DNA from 2 places in the Paenibacillus azoreducens genome. Region 1 is predicted to be linked to the other one. Evidence: riboswitches for the same ligand, from Rfam matches in the RefSeq annotation. Region 1 holds a riboswitch; the other holds the start of a gene.
The links. A riboswitch is a leader RNA that binds a small molecule or an ion and turns the genes downstream of it on or off. The one in region 1 is predicted to bind S-adenosylmethionine.

Region 1 (3,420 bases):
CGCAAGCGGCAAGCGCCACGACCAAAATCAAGCTGAGAATTGCAAACAATCCTTTTTTCATCTTAAATCCCCCTTAAGTTCATCAGTTTAATAAGATTTATTTATGAAAAACTTCGCGCATGACTATTTTCTGTAGGGAAAATCATGCCTGAGCGAAGCTTTCCTATGAACATCCGAAATCCCGGATGGCATTGCCTTTCATCATGCGATCACTTGCGCGTAAAATGCTTGACGAACCGGTCGCCCGCCATCTGCAGCACCTGCACCAGAATGATCATAAACAATACGGAAATAATCATGACTTCCTTCTGATAACGGTAATATCCATAGCGGATCGCCAAATCCCCCAGGCCGCCCCCGCCGACCATGCCGGACATCGCGGTGTAGGAAACCAGCGTCACGACCGTAATCGTAATGCCTGCAAGCAGGCCCGGTCTTGCCTCAGGCAGCAGCACCTTCATGATGACCTGCCAGGTTGAAGCGCCCATGGATTGCGCGGCTTCCAGAACGCCCCGGTCCACCTCGCGCAGCGAAGTTTCCACCAGTCTGGCGAAAAACGGCGCGGCCCCGATGACCAGCGGCGGGATCGTTCCGAGTACCCCGTAGGAAACCCCGACGATCGACACCGTGAGTGGAATGAGCGCCACGATCAGGATAATGAACGGCACGGATCTCAGAATATTCACGATCACCGATAATACGGTATATACCACGCGCACCCATCCGGTTGAAGACCGTGAAGTCTGGTACAACAGCACGCCCAGCGGCAACCCGAGGATGAATGTGAAAATGGCCGAAGCGCCAAGCATTTTCAAGGTATCGACGCTCGCCGTACCGATTTCATTCCAATCCAGCTGCGAAAAATCAAATCCCCACATCAGTCCCACACCTCCACGTCCAAACCTTCGGCTGCAACCTGGCGAATGGTTTGCTCAATCTGGCCGGGATCCCCTTCCAGGCGGACGATCAGTTGGCCGTAAGGGATGTCTTTGATCTTGGAGATGGTCCCCTGCAATATGGCGAAGTCTACGCCGGTTTGTCTGGCCGTTCTGGACAAAATCGAGTCATACGTCTTAGCGCCCAAGAAGGTCAGCTTGCAAAGACGGGATGAAGCGTCATGCGGTGCTTGCAGCGCAAGCTGTGCCGACTCCCCTGCTTCGCCAAGGATGAACTCCCTGGTCACGGGATGCTGCGGCTTCAAAAACACTTCCGTCACCGCCCCCTCTTCGACGATTCCCCCCTGGTGAATGACCGCCACCCGGTCGCAGATGCTCTGGATGACATGCATTTCATGCGTTATAAGGACGATGGTCAAATGGAACTTTTGATTGATGTCGAGGAGCAGCTTCAGAATCGAATCCGTCGTCTGCGGATCCAAAGCAGAAGTCGCCTCATCGCATAAAAGCACCTGCGGGTCGCTGGCCAATGCGCGGGCAATGCCGACACGCTGCTTCTGTCCACCGGACAGCTGCGCCGGGTACTTGTCGCGGTGTGCCTCAAGCCCAACCAGCTGCAGCAGTTCATTCACTTTCGCGGCAATCTTTTCTTTCTGGACATGGGCCAACTGCAGAGGGAATGCAATATTATCGTAAACGGTCGCCGAGCTCAACAGGTTAAAATGCTGAAAAATCATGCCGATGGATCTGCGTTTATTTTGAAGCTGCTGTTTGTTCAGTTTCGTCAGATCCACTCCATCCACCCAAACTTCTCCCGAAGTCGGCCGCTCCAGCAAGTTCATGCAGCGGATCAGCGTACTTTTGCCAGCGCCGGAATGTCCGATCACGCCGAAAATCTCACCTTTTCGAATCGACAAATTCAGGCCGGATAAAGCTTCTGTCGTTTTAGCTCCTTTACCGTATTTCTTTGTTACCTGTTTCAATTCAATCAAACCGAAGCTCTCCTTTCTTGATTCTTTACGCTATGGCTTCTATTATATCTTTCTTTCCGTCCGGAAATAGACAAAATAAAAGAGCCCTCTTGACAAAATTCAAAAGGGCTCTTCTTATGTGAAGTCGCTTCCTTTCTCATCTGCCAATCTGCAGTCTTTGCCTGCAGTTGTAGGAATTAGCACCATGTCATTTCAGAACTCGGGTTATTGCCGCTCCGAAATCGGTTGCCGGGCTTCATCGGGCCTGTCCCTCCGCCTCTCTCGATAAGAAAAAATGTATGCAATTAATTGTTATATTTTCATGTGATTCAGTATAATCACTTTTGCCCGACTTGTCAAAAGGAAAATTGTTGAACAGGTTTACGTCTTCATCCCTTTTCGCGACCACAGTTCATTCGTGTAACGAAAAGAGGCGAGCAAAGATTTGCAAACCATATCGAGTCCCCGCTTCAGATCATCCAGATGCTGATCCAGATCCTCCAGCTCCACTTTGTTGTTCAGGCCTTGATGCCGCTGCCATAAATCATCCTGCATTTCCGCATTCATATAATGGATTTCCGCATTCCGCCGCTTGCGCAGTACATTCATCACGCCGCGGTACTCGTTTTTGATGACGGACAGCTCGTCAGCCAGTTTCGGATGATGCTTGAGATAATGAAACTGTCTCAGGACGGTGAAATACGAATAATGCGCTTTGACTTTGGACGTATTCAAATCGTATAGATCGTTTAATACGGTCCCGAGCTTATCCAATACCGAAAAAACACGGATGAAGCCGTTCTTGTAAAAATAGACGTATCTGGCATATTCCTCTTGCTCCCGGGGAGTCATATCATCCACATACCCCGCCTTGACCGATTTGCGAAAAAAACAGGCCGCATACCAGCTTTGTTCAAGCTCGTCCAGCGAGGAGACAAGTCCGCGCGTCCATATTTCCAATCTGCGAAAATCATGGCTAGGGTCTGCGTTTTTCTTCATTTCCGTCTGCAGCAGCTGAATCGTTTGATACATCGTTTGAATGGCTTCCCCCAACAGCCCGTTATTTTGACGGGGCATTTCTCCAAGCAATGTTCGCAGCATCGGCCTCTCTCCCGGCAGTAAAATGGTATATTTAAACATTCGAGGCGGTTTTCAACTGTTCGGCAGGCTCTTTCCCGAGCTGCCACACTCTTACACTCAGGTAGCAAAGTACGCCGAACAACGAGGAAATAAGCAGATTATGGAATAGTGCGGCAAAAATATACAGCTCAGGTTTGCTAAGTGTATAGACGATGCCGGCACCGCTAAATACCTGCAGCAAACATAAGGTTACGGCAGCGATTCCAAGAGTCCGAAGCTCGCGGCTGTTTCGATGCATCCAGTAGGCGTAATGGGCCATGATCGCCACTACAATCAACAGAACCAGGGCTGCCAGGCGATGGATAAACGCGACACCGACGCTGCCTGTAAGTTCAGGTATGATCTTTCCGTTGCACAGCGGCCAGCCGGAACATCCACCAGCAGAGCTAGTATGGCTGACATAGGCGCCGACG
Region 2 (3,420 bases), 3.3 Mb from region 1:
TCATGACGCTCCATCCGTAATGCCAGCGTCTTCATCCCCCGCATCAGTTGGTAAGAATCGCTTGCCCCCAACACGGCTCCAATGGAGTTATGCAAAAAGAACATCTCCTCCGACAGCTCCTTGCCTTTGGTTACGATCAAACCTGCCAATACATCGTTATGTCCGCCCAAATATTTGGTTGCGCTATGAATGACGATGTCAGCCCCAAGCTCTATCGGACGCTGAAAGAACGGCGTAAGGAGCGTGTTGTCCACAATGGTCAACAGTTGATGCCGCTTGGCCCATGCTGCCACCTTCTCAATATCGGTGATCATCATCAACGGATTGGTAGGCGTTTCAATAAAAACGGCCTTTGTTTCCGGACGGCGCGATTTTTCCAGCTCATCAAGATCATTTGTATCAATATAACTTGCGCTGACTCCGAATTTCGAAAGTACTCTTTCAAGCAGTCTGTACGTGCCTCCATACAGATCTAACGAAACGATCAAGTGATCCCCCTGCGCAAACAGCGAAAAAATCGTCTGCAATGCAGCCATGCCGGAACTACAGGCAAATCCTGCATCCCCCGATTCAAGCTCTGCAGCCGCTTTCTCCAGTACACTGCGGGTTGGGCTTTTTGTACGCGCATAATCAAATCCTGTGCTTTGCCCCAGCTTCGGATGCCGGAATGCCGTCGCCTGATAAATCGGGAAATTCACCGCTCCGGTTACCGGATCTTCCATTGAACCGATCTGCGCAAGCCTGCTTTCGATATTTAATGGTTTCTTCTCCATCTTGCTCTCCCCCATGTTTTCCCTGGATATGATCATACGTCAGATCTGCGGCCACACTTCCATTATTTCTCCAATGTCGTAAGGCGTTTCTTGGTATACATAGTAATTCAGCCAATTTGAGAATAATAAGTTGGCATGGGCGCGCCATACCGCCGGCGGAATCCTGCTTGGATCATTGTCTGGATAATAGTTCTTCGGAATCTCCATTTCCATTCCCTTGGCAATGTCGCGCTCGTATTCCCATTTCAAAGAATAAGGATCGTATTCGAAGTGACCTGACACAAAAATCTGTTTGCCATCCTTGGTAGCCACCAGATCTACGCCCGCTTCCCCGGATTCGGTCAGAATTTCGAGTTCGTCGATTTTTTCGATGTCCTCGCGCCGGACCTCGGTGTGACGGGAATGGGGCACATAGAAAATTTCGTCGAAGCCGCGGAGAAGCTTGACATTTTGCCGGTTGACTGTGAACGGAAATACGCCGAAGCATTTTTTCTCCAAATCCCACTTCGGCACGCCGAAATGATAATACAGTCCCGCCTGTGAAGCCCAACATATATGCAGCGTCGAAGTGACGTTGGTTTTGGACCAAGCCATGATTTCACCAAGTTCATCCCAATAGGTCACATCTTTAAAATCAAGCCGCTCAACCGGAGCTCCGGTAATAACCATGCCGTCGAACCGGCGGTGCCGCACTTCGTCAAACGTCTTGTAAAATGCCTGCAAATGCTCCTGGGACGTATTCTTGGACGTATGCGAGCTTGGATGCAGCAGCGTGATGTCAACCTGCAGAGGCGAGTTGCCAAGCAAGCGCAAAAGCTGGGTTTCCGCGGTTTCCTTGGTAGGCATGATGTTCAGAATGGCAATCCGCAGCGGACGGATATCCTGATGGTACGCCTTGCTGTCATCCATAACGAAAATATTTTCTCCGCTAAGAATCTCTTTTGCCGGCAGCGCGTCCGGAATTTTAATCGGCATGATTCAACACTCCTTTTTTAGGTGGCGAAAATCATTCGGGGAGCAAGGTGCACATCAAACAAAAATGACCTCTCCCGGATAGAGAAAGGTCATTATCGTTAATTTATACGCCTCTCTCATCTGTCAGAAAAACATCCGCTTGTCGCAGCTGCTTCCTGCAAGAATTAGCACCGTGCGCTCGCACGCCGGTTGCCGGGTTTCATCGGGCTAGTCCCTCCACCTGCTCTTGATAAGATTTCGCTGTATGAAGTTTTATTTAAAATCTTTTGTAATTCTTGATCAATACTTTAAATCATAATCACATCCTTCGTCAAGAGCCCGTGAAAAAACTTTGAACCGATTATTTTCAGGTGTACTTCCAGCCTTTGTCATACACTAAAACAGGCGCAGGAGCCGTCTATTTTCTGCTTGAAAGGTCAGATGGCTCGGCGTATACTAGACAAGTGTTTGAAAACCCATATGACAGAGGTGACATGTAAGATGGAAGGCGACCCGAGCCCGAAGCTGAAGTCCAATTCAACACAATCGCATAGAACTGAAATCAGCTTGCTCGCACAGGGAAGTTTTTCGCTGACTTTGTCTAACGGGTTCCCCGTTTAATTCTTCCGAAATTCTCACCGGCCATGCTGATTTCTTTCCTGTGCTTTAAATAAAGCTTTCCCTGACATGCCGGGCATGAAGGGGATGGAGGAGTGAAGATCAGATGAAAATCCGGTTGGTGAATGCGGGCGTTTTCAGCCCGATTGACGACATCCAAACTACCATGACAGCCCCGCCCGAAGGATTCTATTGGATCGATGCCGACGTGGACGACCTTGCGCTATTGCAGCCGCTGTTTTCCCTGCATGATTTGGCCGTGGAAGACTGCCTTAGCGAAGAAGAACAACGTCCCAAAATCGAAATCTACGAAAATCACTATTTTATCGTTGTAAATTCCATCCGTTTTGATGACGAGGAAATTTTCCTGCGTTCGCTTAACGTCTTTTTGGGCCGCCACTTTATCATTACGGTGACCAAACAGAAGATCCATGAGCTTCGCAGCTTGAAACCCATTTTATGGGAACAGGAAGTCAGTACTCCGGACCGCTTTTTGTATCTGCTGATCGACCTCGTTGTAGACAACTACTTTACGGTAGGCGACCGGATCGAAGCCAAGATCGAGAAGCTGGAAGAAGATATTTTGATGCACACCAAAAAATCGCATTTGAATGAAATTATCGGGCTGCGAAGTGAAATTTTGTGGCTGAAAAAAGTGTTGGGGCCGCAAAAAGAATTGATTAACACGCTCAACAAAAGAGATCTGCGGCTCATTGATGATCAGCTGCAAAAATATTTCAGCGACATCTACGAAAATGCCGTTAAAATATCCGAAACTTTTGACACCTTCCGCGATTTGATGGGCAACCTTCGCGAAGCCTACCAATCCAGTATCGCCAACCGTGCCAATGAAATCATGCGCGTTTTTACCGCGATTACGACGATATTCATGCCGCTGACCGTCATAACGGGGATCTACGGGATGAACTTTGACAACATGCCCGAAACGCATTTCAAATACGGGTATTTTTTCGTGATCGGGATCATGGTTGTGCTTGCGGTGAGCATGCTGCTGATCTTCCGCAAAAAGGACTGGCTTTAAGAGGTTGTTCAAAAAGTCCGCTTTTGATCACGA

Region 2: another riboswitch for S-adenosylmethionine. It lies ahead of metA (homoserine O-acetyltransferase MetA); the one in region 1 lies ahead of L6442_RS07255 (methionine ABC transporter ATP-binding protein).

The regions. Positions count from the first base shown of each region.
Region 1 covers NZ_AP025343.1:1,710,959-1,714,378, reverse strand. Annotated here, with positions in the region: gene L6442_RS07265 (MetQ/NlpA family ABC transporter substrate-binding protein) at 1-61, opposite strand, end outside; gene L6442_RS07260 (methionine ABC transporter permease) at 210-878, opposite strand; gene L6442_RS07255 (methionine ABC transporter ATP-binding protein) at 878-1,888, opposite strand; SAM riboswitch class I at 2,022-2,159, opposite strand; gene L6442_RS07250 (Cthe_2314 family HEPN domain-containing protein) at 2,249-2,968, opposite strand; gene L6442_RS07245 (COX15/CtaA family protein) at 3,000-3,420, opposite strand, start outside.
Region 2 covers NZ_AP025343.1:5,764,946-5,768,365, forward strand. Annotated here, with positions in the region: gene L6442_RS25500 (aminotransferase class I/II-fold pyridoxal phosphate-dependent enzyme) at 1-773, opposite strand, end outside; gene metA (homoserine O-acetyltransferase MetA) at 813-1,748, opposite strand; SAM riboswitch class I at 1,862-1,984, opposite strand; gene corA (magnesium/cobalt transporter CorA) at 2,452-3,387, shown strand.